3 regions of the Microbacterium xylanilyticum genome follow, and region 3 is predicted to be linked to each of the others. Evidence: predicted binding sites of a transcription regulator. Region 3 holds the regulator's gene; each other region holds the start of a gene.

Region 1 (4,533 bases), 1.2 Mb from region 3:
GCATGCCCGCGTGCTTGTCTTTGCGGCTCTTCAGGTGGCCCAGTGTGCCGTACAGCTTGCCGGCGGCGTTGTCGCGCACGGCGCAGGTGTTGATGATGACGATGTCGGCCTCGTCGTCGGCCCCGGCACGGACGTAGCCCGCGCTCTCCAGCGATCCCGAGAGCCGCTCGGAGTCGTGCACGTTCATCTGGCAGCCGAAGGTGCGCACCTCGTAGGTGCGCGGACGCCCGGCCTCATCGAGCGCCGCGGCGGAGGGCGCGATGATCGTGGGCTCTGAGAGGGGAATGGTCATAGTGCCTGCCATTCTACTTTCGCCCGGTGGGAATCGGACCGCTGCGGGCGTCCGGCGCGAACGACCGGCTCGGCGACGTCAGCTCTCTTCGAACCGCACTCTGCCGACGCCCGCACCGCGCTGCGTCTCGCGCCATGCGGTGCGAGCCGCGGTCAGCGCAGTGCTTCCGCCGTAGCCCCGGCGGGACAGCTGACCCACGATGCGCCGGATGGCCGTGTCCTCGTCGTAGCGGCGCAGGCTCGAAACCTTGGACCGGGCGTAGTCGAGGGCGCGCTCGGCATCGTCGTCCTCCAGGACGGACAGCGCCTCATCGGCGATCTCCCTCGGGATGCCCCGTTGGCTGAGCGTCCGCGCGATCGCGACCCTCCCCTGACCCTTCCGCTGCGAGCCCGAAGTCACCAGCAGCTCGGCGAGCGAGACGTCGTCGAGATAGCCGCGCTGCTCGAACTCGGCGATGATCGTGTCCCTGTCGTCTGCGGAGACGCCGAACTCGCGGAGCGCGTCCCGCGCCTCCCTGCTCGACAGCTGCTTGGACCGCAGCCGTCGGACCAGGGACTCCGTCGCCGCCGCGATCGGATCAGCCGCAACGGCAGCGTCGGCCTCCTGGTGCCGCCCGACGGGGCGCAGACCGCGTCGCCGGTCCGAGGCGGCGGGCTGCGCCTCGCCGTCCGGCTCCCCGGCCGCGAGCGCCGCTGCAGCCGGGTGCCGGAGACTGGGCCCGCGCCGTTCTGCCGCGGACTCCTCAGCCCAGGTCGAGCGCCACTCCGCCTCAGACCTGGGCTTGCCGGTGCTCTCGTTTGCCGAGCTCGGTCGAGCCGCAGCGTCGGACCCGCGTGCGCCGAAGAGCGGGATCACGGGGGCGAGGCGCTCGTCGTCGGACGGCGCCCCGCTCCCGTCATCCATAGCTCACCCCGGTTGTTGAGCGACGTCGAAACATCAAGCCGGGCGGCGCTGAGCCAGCTCGTCGGCCGCCGCGACGGGCGCCGCCGCGCCGCCGATGCCGAGCTTCTGCTTGATCTGCGTCTCGATCGTCTCGGCGATGTCCGGGTTCTTCAGCAGGAAGTTGCGGGCGTTCTCCTTGCCCTGGCCGAGCTGGTCGCCGTCGTAGGTGTACCAGGCGCCCGACTTCTTCACGATGCCGTGGTCGACGCCGAAGTCGATCAGGCTGCCCTCGCGGGAGATGCCCGTGCCGTACAGGATGTCGAACTCGGCCTGCTTGAACGGCGGCGCCATCTTGTTCTTCACGACCTTGACGCGGGTGCGGTTTCCGACTGCCTCGGCGCCGTCCTTCAGCGTCTCGATGCGACGGATGTCGAGGCGGACCGACGCATAGAACTTCAGCGCCTTTCCACCGGCCGTGGTCTCCGGCGAGCCGAAGAACACGCCGATCTTCTCGCGCAGCTGGTTGATGAAGATCGCGGTCGTCTTGGTCTGGTTCAGGCCACCGGTCAGCTTGCGCAGCGCCTGCGACATCAGGCGCGCCTGCAGGCCCACGTGCGAATCGCCCATCTCGCCCTCGATCTCGGCGCGCGGCACGAGGGCGGCGACGGAGTCGATGACGACGAGGTCGATCGCGCCGGAGCGGATCAGCATGTCGGCGATCTCGAGCGCCTGCTCACCCGTGTCGGGCTGGGAGACCAGCAGCTGGTCGATGTCGACGCCGAGCTTCTTCGCGTAGTCGGGGTCGAGCGCGTGCTCCGCGTCGACGAAGGCGGCGATGCCGCCGGCGCGCTGCACGTTCGCGATCGCGTGCAGGGTCAGCGTCGTCTTACCCGAGGACTCCGGGCCGTAGATCTCGATGATGCGGCCGCGCGGCAGTCCGCCGACGCCAAGGGCCACGTCGAGGGCGATCGAACCGGTCGGGATGACCTCGACGGGGGCGCGCTCATCGCTGCCCAGCCGCATGACCGAGCCCTTTCCGAACTGCTTGTCGATCTGGGCGAGTGCCGACTCCAGGGCCTTCTCGCGGTCTGCGGGTGAGGGCATGACGTGCTCCTTCGTGCTCGTGAACTGCCGCCTGTAGGCTGTCGCGGCCACCCCGGCTGGGCGAACTCTCCGACAAGGCGTATGACCTCGTGGTCATGGGGAACACGGTAGGAGGAGCCACCGACATAGCGCCGGAATCGCCTCGATCCGTGCAGAACCCGATCACAAAACCATCTGTGCAGGACGATACCCGCACCTCGAACATGTCTTCGACGACACGCCGGTGCGAGACGGATCCCGGATCGAACACCGGGGAACCCGCGGTCGGGGCTCAGCGCCGCTTCGGCTCGAGCCGCCCCGCCCCGTAGCGACGGGATTCCGGAACGTCCGTCTCGGCGCACAGCGCCAGCCACACCTCGCGCGGAGGCACGCCGGCCTCCATGGCCTGCGCGGCCGTGCGCCCGCCGACAGCCGTCAGCACGAGATCCGCCACGAGGGCGGCACCGCGCGAGCCGAACTCCGCATCCACCGCGCGGAGGAATTCGCTTCGCCGCATCCGACGATCAGCGCAGGGACAGCTCGGACTCGACCGAGGCCACCAGCTCGTCCGGGACGACGTCCGGGATGACCTGCAGGCCCTCGAGCACGGCGATCCGATCGCCGACCTCGCGCATGATGGTCGAGATGGGCACATCGAGCGCTTCGGCGACCGAGGCGAGGATCTCGCTCGACGCCTCCTTCTGACCGCGCTCGACCTCGCTGAGGTATCCGAGAGCGACCGACGCCTTGCCGGCGACCTGACGGAGGGTGCGGCCCTTCTGCAGACGGAAGTCCCGCAGCACGTCACCGATCTCCTGTCGTACGAGAATCATCGGGACCTCCTCTCCCCCATCGATCCGGCGTGGCCGCCGGATCGGATGGTCAGTCTAACCCGACCTGACATGTTCGACGCTAGTGTTTCGTCCTGTGCGTTGAATGTGAGCACACTCGACTCAACTTCTCTGACAAGAAGTCTATTCCCCGTCGTCACGCCCGGGCGCGCCGCCACCCGGATCCACGTCGGCCAGCACCTCGGCGACCAGCGCGAGCGCGGCGCCCACCGTCGCCGCGCGGATCGCCGCCCGGTCTCCGGGGAACAGGAAGGCGCGGCTGATCGTGCGCTCGCCCGCACTCACCCCGATGTGCACGGTGCCGACAGGCTGCCCGCCCTGCGGCGTCGGACCGGCGACCCCCGTCGTGGCGACGCCGACGTCCGCCGCGCGCCCATCGACGGCCAGCGCGACGCGGGCCCCCGCGGCCATCTGCCGGGCGACCTCCGGGTCCACCGGACCGTGCGCCGCCAGCAGCGCGCGGTCCACGCCGAGCAGGGACGCCTTGACCGGCGTCGCATAGGCGACCACCGCGCCGTTGAGCACGTCCGAGGCGCCGGGCACTGCGACGAGGGTCGCCGAGAGCGCTCCGCCGGTGAGCGACTCGGCGACCGCCAGGGTCATGCCACGGCGGCGCAGAGCGTCGAGCACCGCTGCCGCCGCGTCCGCCGCGTCGCGCATCAGGACGCCGCGCCGCGGTCGGCCCGGGATCCCCGCACCTGCGCCACGATGTAGTCGATCCCGCTGAGGATCGTGAGGATCAGCGCGATCACCATGAGCACGGTGGTCGTCACGGACCACACGGGGAGGCCGATCCACATATGCAGCGGCAGCAGCGCCCAGGAGAGCGCGATGGCCTGCACCGTGGTCTTGATCTTGCCCATCCACGCTGCGGCGACGACGTGCTCCTTGACGATCATGAACCGGTGGATGGTGATGCCCCATTCCCGGACGAGGATGATCAGCACGAGCCACCACCACACCTCGCCGAGGATGGCCAGGCCGATGAAACCCGCTCCGGTGAGCAGCTTGTCCGCGATCGGATCCCAGAGCTTGCCGAAGTCGCTGACCAGGTCGTACCTGCGGGCGAGGTAGCCGTCCACCCAGTCCGTCGAGATCGCGAGGATGAACAGCGCGGCGGCGACCCAGCGCAGCACGGGCTGGGTCGCGCCGTTCGTGCCGCCCAGCAGGAGGAGCACGAAGAAGACGACCGCCAGCGGGATGCGAGCGACGGTGATCGCGTTCGGCAGCTGCCGCGGGATGGCCATCAGTCGCGTCCCGTCAGGCCCCAGGCGTCCTCATCCGACTCCGCCTCGACCTCGGGGAGACCGCGGTACTGCGCCTCCAGCGGGTCCTCGCCGTAGCGATCGGATCCGTGGCCCGACGACGCCGGGACCGGATCCGCCGGCCGCGGTGGAACCGCCGCCGGAGCGGCCGGGGCCGACG
Region 2 (4,533 bases), 2.5 Mb from region 3:
ACGCCGATGCTGAAGAACACGATCGCCGGGATCAGGTAGACGAAGGCCGGCATGGTCTGCATGAAGTCGAGCACGGGCTTGAGCACCGCGCGGACGGTGGCGTTGCGGGCCGACCAGATGCCCAGCGGGATCGCGATCAGCACGGCGATCGCACCCGCGATGAGCACGAGGGCGAGCGTCTGCATCGCGGGGACCCACAGGCCCATCGCCACGATCAGCCCGAACGAGATCACGGTGCCGATCGCGAGCCGCCACGAGCGCACCAGCCACGCGATCAGCGCGGCGACGATGATCACGACGTAGAACCACGGCAGCAGCAGGAGGAAGCTCAGCCCGTCGACGAGGAACGACACGGCGACCGAGATGACGTGCAGCAGGCCGTCGAGGTTGTCCTTGATCCAGTCGACGGCGACCGCGACCCAGGATCCGAGGGGGAGGACGTTCATCGGGTGACCTCCTCGGTCGACGAGCCCGGCGCGGTGCGGGTGCTCCCCGTGGCGGGGGCGGTACCGGTGGCTCCGGCGGCCGAGCCGGTGGGGGCTCCGGTGGATCCGGCGGAGGCGGTGGGGGCGGTCCAGCCGTCGTCGAGGACGGCGTCGATCTCGGCCTGCGGCAGCGGCAGCACCGGCAGGTTGATCTCGCCCGTGGCTCCCGGTCCAGGGCCGAGCGCGGCGAGCAGGGTGATGCGCGGGATGACGCCGACGAGACGGCCCTCGGCATCGGCCACGGCCAGCGGCAGCGGCGACTCCACGGCCGGGATGAACAGGTTCATGAGCACCTCGCCCTCGTCCACGACCTGCGTGGCGGGCTTGAGCGCGGAGGTGATCGTGGTGGCGCCGCGGCGGATCAGCTTCACCACGTCGCGGTCGGTGACGATGCCGATCAGCTTGCGGTCGCGGCCCACGACGTAGGTCGCCGACATGAAGGCGTCGCGCATCTGCTTGAGCGCCGTGCGCGGGCCGGCGGTCTCGGAGACGACCGGACGCGGGCGCTCCATGACGTTCGCGGCGGTGAGCACGCGGGCGCGGTCGACGTCCTGCACGAACTGCTCGACGTAGCTGTTCGCGGGGTCGGTGAGGATGTCCTCGGGCGTGCCGATCTGCACGATGCGGCCGTCGCGCATCACGGCGATGCGGTCGCCGAGGAACATGGCCTCGTTGAGGTCGTGCGTGATGAAGACGATGGTCTTCTGCAGCTTCTGCTGCAGCTCGAGCAGCTGCTCCTGCATCTCGCGGCGGATGAGCGGATCCAGCGCGCTGAACGCCTCGTCCATGAGCAGGATGTCGGTGTCGGCAGCGAGGGCGCGCGCGATGCCGACGCGCTGCTGCATGCCGCCGGAGAGCTCCGACGGCAGCTTCTCGCCCTGTCCTCCCAGGCCCACGAGGGTCAGGATCTCCTCGGCCCGCGCCAGGCGCTCGGCCTTCCCGATGCCCTTGAGCTCGAGCGGGTACGCCACGTTCGCGGCCACCGTGCGGTGCGGCAGCAGGGCGAAGTGCTGGAACACCATCGAGATGCGGTCGCGGCGGATCTCGCGCAGCCGCGACGCCGGGATGCCGGTGATCGGGTCGCCGGCGACGAGGACGGATCCGTCAGTCGCCTCATGCAGCCCGTTGAGCATGCGGATGATGGTGGACTTGCCGGATCCGGACAGCCCCATGATCACGAAGATCTCGCCGCGCTTCACGGTGAAGCTCGCGTCGATGACGGCGGCGGTGCCGGCGTCGGACACGTCGGATCGGGTTTCGCCGGCCTTCAGACGGCGGATGGCCTGGTTCGGATTCTTCCCGAACACCTTGAACAGATGACGCGCTTCCAGAGCGGTTTCGGACACGTTTCCCCCGCGGCCTCACCCGTGCGGGGAGGCCTGCATCGGTCACGCCCGGGTGACGATCACAGGGCCGCTTCGACAGAGCCGTGCAGGCGGCGCGGGCGCAGGATTTCGGATCCTGCGCAGAGATCATCGACCGTACGCCCACGCCTCTTCGTGCACAGCAGAATCGAAAGAAGGACGCGGCCGCGGACTGGTCTTGGGGCCTCGCGGCCCGCATTCCAACGTAACGAGATCCCGATCCGGTGGCAAATCCGGTCGGACTGCCGGCGCGGACAGCCGGGACTTCTCCGACGTCGCGGAAGCCGCTCCGCGGCCGGATCCCGAGGACGGCGCGATCGTCGCCCGGAGCCCTGGCTGGGTCGTCGACGTCGAGGTCTGATGGCGCCGCTCTCGCACGCTCAGGTTGCGGGCGCCGGCGCTCCGACCTTGCAGGGAATTCCCAGGTCCTGAGACGAAAACATCCGTGAAGAATACTAGAACATAGTTTCGATTCCTGGTAGGATCGGAGCATGACCAGCACCCTCGACCCGCTTCTGGAAGCCACCCGGCTCCTCGCGGACGTGTGGGGCGCGGCCGGGTCGGGTGCGGGGTTGTCGCGGGCGCAGCTGGTGGCGGTGAACGGCGATGCCATCGGTCAGGTGCGGCGGACCCTGGATGCTGTGCATGCGGAGGTCGCAACCGGGATCGCCCGGGAGTCGCGGCGCGAGCTCGGGCCGGAGTCGCTGGCGAAGCAGCACGGGTTCCGGAATGCGGCACACCTGATCGCCACCACCACGGGCTCCTCGACCGGGGACGCTCACCGGCTGGTCAAGGTCGGGGAGGCGACCGGACCGCGCACGAACCTGCTCGGCGTGACCCTGCCGGCGAAGTTCCCCGCCGTGCGCGCCGCACTGGCCGCGGGGCGGATCGGCGCGGCCGCGGCGGACCTGGTCGTCACGTTCCTGGACCGGATGATCGTGAAGATCGGGCGTGCGGCCGTCGCCGAGGCGGAGCAGTTCCTGGTCGCTAGGGCGCCGGGACTGTCGTTGGACGAGGTGCGGCGGATGGTGGTGCGGCTCGAAGCCCACCTGGACCCCGACGGGGTGGCACCCCGGGAAGAGGAACGACGCGGCCGCGCATCCCTGTCGATGTTCGAGCGGGACGGGATGCTGCACCTGAACGCGACCCTGGACCCTGCGCGGGGTGCGGCGGTGAAGACCGCGATCGAGGGGTACGTGTCGGCGGAGTTCGCGGCGAAGCGTGAGGGGCGGGATCCTGCCGCGCCGGACGCGGACCGGCGGACTGTGCAGCAGATCCAGGCCGACGCGCTCGTTCACTTCGCGGAGCATGCGCTCACCTGTCTGCGCAACACCACCCTGAACGGGGCGACCGTCGTGGTCCGGGTCAACCAGGCCGACCTGGAGACCGGGACCGGGTTCGGGGTCATCGACGGGATCACCCAGCCGGTCAGCATCGACACCGTCCGCCGCATGGCCGGCGGAGGCAGCACCGTGACCTGGGTGTGCGGGAACGACGGGGAGGTCCTGACCTGGGGGCGGGAACGTCGCCTGTTCAGCCGCGCGCAGCGCCTCGCGCTCACCGAACGCGACGGCGGGTGCGCGTTCTGCGGGCTGCCACCGGGGATGACCAAGGCCCACCACATCGACTGGTGGGCACGCGACCACGGCACCACGGACCTCGCCAACGGCATCCTGCTGTGTGAGACGTGCCACCACCTGGTTCACGACAACGGCTGGGGCATCCGCATCGACGGCGTCGGTGTCAGGGCGAATGTCTGGTTCCTGCCACCACCCGGCACCGGCACCGCACCCCGCCTCGGCGGACGCGCCCGCACCGAACACATCGCCTGAGAACGGCGAGCGGGATCGCGCGGGTGTCCGACCGTCCGGGCCCTTCGACAAGCTCAGGGGCCGGACTGGGCGGCCCGACCGTCCGGGCCCCTCCACAGGCTCAGGGACCGGATCGGGTGACCCGCGACAGGCTCACGGACCGGATCCGACGATCAGCGCCGGACCGACCTCGTCACGGTGAACTTCGGGGTTCGGGTGAGCTGCTCGGTCTCCCCGACGGCCGCCGCGAGCGCCCGGCGATGGTCGAGGTGCGAGTTGAACACCGTCCAGACCTCGCCGCCGGGCCGCAGCATCCGGGCCGCGGCGTCGATGAGCCGCCGCCCGGCGCCCTCGTGCACGCTCGCCCCCAGATGGAACGGCGGATTCAGCAGCACCAGATCGACGGATCCGTACGAGATCTCGGATCCGGCATCGTCGAGAGTCACGGTCACGCGGTCGGCGACGCCGTTCGCCACCATGGTGGCCCGCGCCGATCGCACCGCCGCCGCGGAGCGGTCGGTCGCGATGATCTGCGCCGCGGGAGCGGCGAGGGCCAAGGCCGCTGCGAGCGCCCCCGTCCCGCATCCGAGATCGACGGCCGCGAATCCGTCCCGCCCGGCGAGCGCCGTCAGCTCGGCCGCCCGCTCGCGCATCACGTCGAGGAGCACGCGCGTGCCGATGTCCACGCGGTCGCCGGCGAACGCCCCGCCGTACGCGCACAGGGTCAAGCCGAACTCGGGATGCGTCGACGACACCGGGAACGGCGGATCCGTCGGCACCGCCAGCGGGTCCGACGCCACGATCAGCCGCGACTTCCGCTCCGCCCGCTGCGGCTGCACCCGCTCGAAGCACCGGCCGAGCACGTCGTTCTGC
Region 3 (4,533 bases):
GCGGTGGTGACGCCGTCCGCCGTCTCCGCGGGCTCCGTCAGGCGGAAGTCATGGGGGTCCGTGCGATCCAGCGTCGCGGTGAGGAGCTCCGTGACGCCGTCGCGGTTCTCGGTGGTCGTGATGTTCCAGGTGAAGGACACCAGATCCCGCCAGAAGCTGGTCGTCGCGAAGAGGTCGGCGGCCGCGGCGATGTCACGCGCGGCGAGCGCCTCCTCGAAGGCGGCGAACCAGGCTGTGGCGGGATCCGCATCCGTGAGGGCAGGGGCGGCCGGCGACACTGCGGGCCGTTCATCGAGCTGAGTCATGGTGACAGCACACGCCCGCCGGAACCCGGTGGTGAAGCGTTGCACGATGTTGCAACCGGACGCAGCGTTCGGCGCGCTACGCTCCCGGCCATGGCGACGACGCCCGACCTGGCCGACCTGGCGCGCAGTCTCGTGCGCGTGCACGACGCGGTGCTGTCGGGTGCGGCCCCGCCGGAGCGCCCGCGGGAGCTGGTGGCGCGCTCATGGCGGCGTGCGCTCGAGTTCGGCGTCGACCCGGAAGGACGGGGCCGGCGCGACCCGCTCGGGCCGGCCGAGGTCGAGGCGCGCCGGCGGGACTCTCGGCTCGCGCTCGTGCTGGACGATCTCCGCGCCCCGCTGCTGGCGGCGGCGGATGCCTCCTCGTACCTCGTGGTCGTCACGGACGCCGATGGCGTCGTGCTCTGGCGCAGCGGTTCGGCACGGGTGAAGCACCAGGCGGACGCGCTGGGCTTCACCGAGGGCGCGGTGTGGACCGAGGACGCCGTGGGGACGAACGCCATCGGCACGGCGCTGGCCGAGGCGGCTCCCGTGCAGCTGTTCTCGGCCGAGCACTTCGAGAACGCGCAGGTGCCGTGGTACTGCTCGGCAGCGCCGATCCACGACCCGATCGACGGCCGCCTGCTCGGCGTCGTCGACGTGAGCGGCCCTGCGCTGACCCTGCATCCCGCGATCCGGGCCCTCGTGAGCGCTTCGGCGTCCCTGGCGGAGGCACGCCTGTGGCGCCGGCACGGCGAGCACCTGGAGCGGCTGCGCACCGCGGTGCAGCCGCTGCTGGCCGCGGCGAACGAGCCCGTGCTCGTGGTCGACGACCATGGCTGGGTCGCCGTGCAGCGCGGGGTGAGCGTCGGGCCCCGGATCGACGCGCCGCGGGCCGACCGCGCGATCGCTCTGCCCGGACTCGGCCTGTGCGTGCCGGAGCCGGTGCACGGAGGGTGGATCGTGCGGCCCCGCGGCGGCTCCGCGACCGTCCGCGCGACCCTGGACCTCACGGCGCCGCAGGCCGTGCTGGAGGTGTGCTCGGCGCAGTCGTCCTGGCGGACCGCCCTCGGCGCGCGCCCGGCTGCGCTGCTGGCGGCGATCGCCGAACACGGCCGTGCCGGGGCGTCGGCGGAACGGCTCAGCCGGGTCGTCTACGGCGACGGAGCCCACCAGGTCACGGTGCGCGCCGAGATCTCCCGGATGAAGCGGTCCCTCGGCGCGCTGATCACCGCGAGCCCCTACGCGATCGCCGACGGTGTCGTCCTCACCGTGTCGCGCCCCGGCCGCGCGTAGGCGCGCTCAGACCGCGCGCAGGACCGCGACGACCTTGCCGAGCACCGTGGCGTCGTCGCCGAGGATGGGCTCGAAGGCGCTGTTGCGGGGGAGCAGCCAGACGTGGCCGTCGCGACGGCGGAACGTCTTCACGGTCGCCTCGCCGTCGAGCATCGCGGCGACGATCTCGCCGTTCTCCGCCGTGCCCTGCGAGCGCACGACCACCCAGTCGCCGTCGCAGATGGCCGCGTCGATCATCGACTCGCCGGAGACCTTGAGCATGAACAGGTCGCCCTTGCCCACCAGCTGACGCGGCAGCGGGAAGATCTCCTCGACCTGCTGCTCGGCCGTGATCGGCACTCCGGCGGCGATGCGGCCGACCAGCGGGACCAGCGCCGCATCGCCGACGGCGGGCGCGGCATCGGCCGGGTTCTCCGCGGACATGCCGGGCAGGTCGATCAGCACCTCCATGGCGCGCGTCTTGCCCGGGTCGCGGCGCAGGTAGCCGCTCAGCTCCAGCTGTCCGAGCTGGTGCGTCACGCTGCTCAGCGACTTCAGGCCGACGGCGTCGCCGATCTCGCGCATGCTCGGCGGGTAGCCGTGCCGGGCGATCGAGGTCTGGATGACCTCGAGGATCGCCATCTGCTTCGCACTGAGGCTCTTGCGGCGCCGCGTCCGCGGGGCCTCGGAGCCGGGGGTCGCGCCGTCGCTCATGCCATCTCCTTCGTGTGCGTCGTGCCGTCTCGGATCCGGTCGATCCGCCCGAACTGCGGGCGGCGGTTCGAATGTCGGTGGTCCGTGATGGGGTCTCGGTATCGAAACCGTATCCGAGATCGGGTCGGAATCGGTAGATCTGTTCGAGCGTGTCGGCGAAGTCGGCGAAGCCAATTTCGAAGAATGCTTGACAGATGTTCGAACTCGAAAGTAGTTTCGGAACGTAGGTTCGCCTCTCCAGAGGCCCGGAACCCCGGATCCTCACACAGAGGACCGGGATCCGGGGAGAGGCGGACCCGCACCACACAGAGGAGAAGCACCATGAGCAGCATCACCTTCGCCGGACCGGTCCCCGCCACGCGCCTGCGGATCACCGCACGCGGACGGCGCGTGCTGGCGGCGCTGGTCGCGCTGCCGGTGGCGGGCGCGATCGCCTTCGCGGCGCTCAGCGGCGGCACGGCCCTCGCCTCGGCGCAGCACACGGCCGCCGGCACCTTCTCGACCGTCACCGTGCAGCCCGGCGACACGCTGTGGTCGATCGCGGGCGAGGTCGCGCCGAACGACGACCCGCGCGACGTCGTCGCCGAGATCTCGAAGCTCAACCTGATCGACGGCGGCGTCATCGAGGTCGGCCAGCACCTCGCGATCCCGGCGCAGTACGGCGCCACCGGGCGCTGATCCGTGCTTCGACGGAGCTCAGCAACCGCCGACATCTGTGCCGGGCCTCACAGCCGCGCCGCCTAGCATGGCAGGGTGACTGTCTCGCTCGATGACTTACCCCTTCGCGACGACCTCCGCGGGCTGCGCCCGTACGGAGCCCCGCAGGCGCCGCTGCCGGTGGCGCTCAATGTGAACGAGAACACCCATCCGGTGCCCGAGCAGGTGGCGAGCGACATCCTCGACGAGGTCGCCGTCGCACTGCGCGACGTGAACCGCTACCCGGACCGGGAGTTCACGGAGCTGCGCACGGCGTTCGCCGAGTATCTCGGCCACGACCTCCAGGCGGCGAACATCTGGGCGGGCAACGGCTCCAACGAGGTGCTGCAGCACATCCTGCAGGCGTTCGCCGGACCCGAGCGGACCGTCTTCGGGTTCGCCCCGACCTACTCGATGTACCCGCTGCTCGCACAGGGGACCGGCGCGACCTGGATCGCGGGCACCCGGCACCCGGATTACGAGATCACCGTCGAGGAGGCCGTCGCCCAGGTGCGACAGCACGACCCCGACGTGATCCTTTTGTGCGCGCCGAACAACCCCACCGGCACACCGCTTCCGCTCGAGGTGATCGAAGCGGTGTACGAGGCCGCGCGGGGGATCGTCATCGTCGATGAGGCTTACCAGGAGTTCGCGCCGAAGGACTCCCCGTCGGCGCTCACCCTGCTCGACGGGCGCCCGCGGCTCGCCGTGTCCCGCACGATGAGCAAGGCGTTCGCCTTCGCCGGGGCGCGGGTCGGCTATCTCGCGGCGGATCCCGCGTTCATCGACGCGCTCCGCCTGGTGCGCCTGCCGTACCACCTCAGCGCGCTCACGCAGGCCGCGGCCCTCGCGGCGCTGCGCAACGCGCCGATGATGCTCGCGATGGTCGACGAGATCGTGGCGCAGCGGGACCGCATCACCGCCACGCTCGAGGCTCTCGGCTACACGCCGCACCGCTCCTGGTCGAACTTCGTGCTGTTCGGCGGGGTCGCCGACCCGGCAGCCACCTGGCGCGCCCTCTACGACAAGGGCGTGCTGATCCGCGACGTCGGGATCCCGAACCACCTCCGTGTCACGGCCGGCACGGAAGCGGAGACCACCGCGTTCCTGGACGCGCTCGCCTCGATAGGATCGCCCTCATGACCGCTCGCACCTCCCGCCGCACCCGCTCGACGTCCGAGTCGACGATCGAGCTCGAGCTGAACCTCGACGGGACCGGTCAGAGCCACATCGACACCTCGGTGCCGTTCTTCGACCACCTCCTCACGGCGTTCGCGAAGCACTCGCTGACCGACCTCACCGTCCGCGCCTCCGGGGACACCCACATCGACGCCCACCACACCGTGGAGGACGTCGCGATCGTGCTGGGCCAGGCGATCCGCGAGGCGCTCGGCGACAAGAGCGGCATCTCCCGGTACGGCGACGCCCTGGTGCCGCTGGACGAGGCGCTCGTGCAGGCCGTCGTCGACATCTCGGGGCGCCCGTATCTCGTGCACGAGGGGGAGCCGGCCGGCTACGAGCACCACCTCATCGGCGGCCACTTCACCGGGTCCCTGGTGCGGCACGT

What was found. The regulator LexA, encoded in region 3, represses DNA repair genes until DNA is damaged. The targets are predictions, from matches to a motif close to TCGAACANNTGTTCGA.
Region 1: recA (recombinase RecA) is a predicted target of LexA. The motif match lies at 2,476-2,491, and genes of this name have one in related genera.
Region 2: ACYQ1L_RS00935 (DUF222 domain-containing protein) is a predicted target of LexA. The motif match lies at 2,306-2,321, and genes of this name have one in related genera.

Annotation. Positions count from the first base shown of each region.
Region 1 covers NZ_BAAIEN010000002.1:1,348,437-1,352,969, reverse strand. Annotated here, with positions in the region: gene miaB (tRNA (N6-isopentenyl adenosine(37)-C2)-methylthiotransferase MiaB) at 1-292, opposite strand, end outside; gene ACYQ1L_RS06945 (regulatory protein RecX) at 371-1,195, opposite strand; gene recA (recombinase RecA) at 1,229-2,278, opposite strand; gene ACYQ1L_RS06935 (DUF3046 domain-containing protein) at 2,550-2,774, opposite strand; gene ACYQ1L_RS06930 (helix-turn-helix domain-containing protein) at 2,782-3,090, opposite strand; gene ACYQ1L_RS06925 (CinA family protein) at 3,232-3,768, opposite strand; gene pgsA (CDP-diacylglycerol--glycerol-3-phosphate 3-phosphatidyltransferase) at 3,768-4,355, opposite strand; gene ACYQ1L_RS06915 (DNA translocase FtsK) at 4,355-4,533, opposite strand, start outside.
Region 2 covers NZ_BAAIEN010000002.1:89,898-94,430, reverse strand. Annotated here, with positions in the region: gene ACYQ1L_RS00945 (ABC transporter permease) at 1-446, opposite strand, end outside; gene ACYQ1L_RS00940 (quaternary amine ABC transporter ATP-binding protein) at 443-1,831, opposite strand; gene ACYQ1L_RS00935 (DUF222 domain-containing protein) at 2,341-3,681, shown strand; gene ACYQ1L_RS00930 (class I SAM-dependent methyltransferase) at 3,834-4,533, opposite strand, start outside.
Region 3 covers NZ_BAAIEN010000002.1:2,558,975-2,563,507, reverse strand. Annotated here, with positions in the region: gene ACYQ1L_RS12930 (flavin-containing monooxygenase) at 1-305, opposite strand, end outside; gene ACYQ1L_RS12925 (GAF domain-containing protein) at 396-1,577, shown strand; gene lexA (transcriptional repressor LexA) at 1,584-2,270, opposite strand; gene ACYQ1L_RS12915 (LysM peptidoglycan-binding domain-containing protein) at 2,592-2,948, shown strand; gene ACYQ1L_RS12910 (histidinol-phosphate transaminase) at 3,024-4,109, shown strand; gene hisB (imidazoleglycerol-phosphate dehydratase HisB) at 4,106-4,533, shown strand, end outside.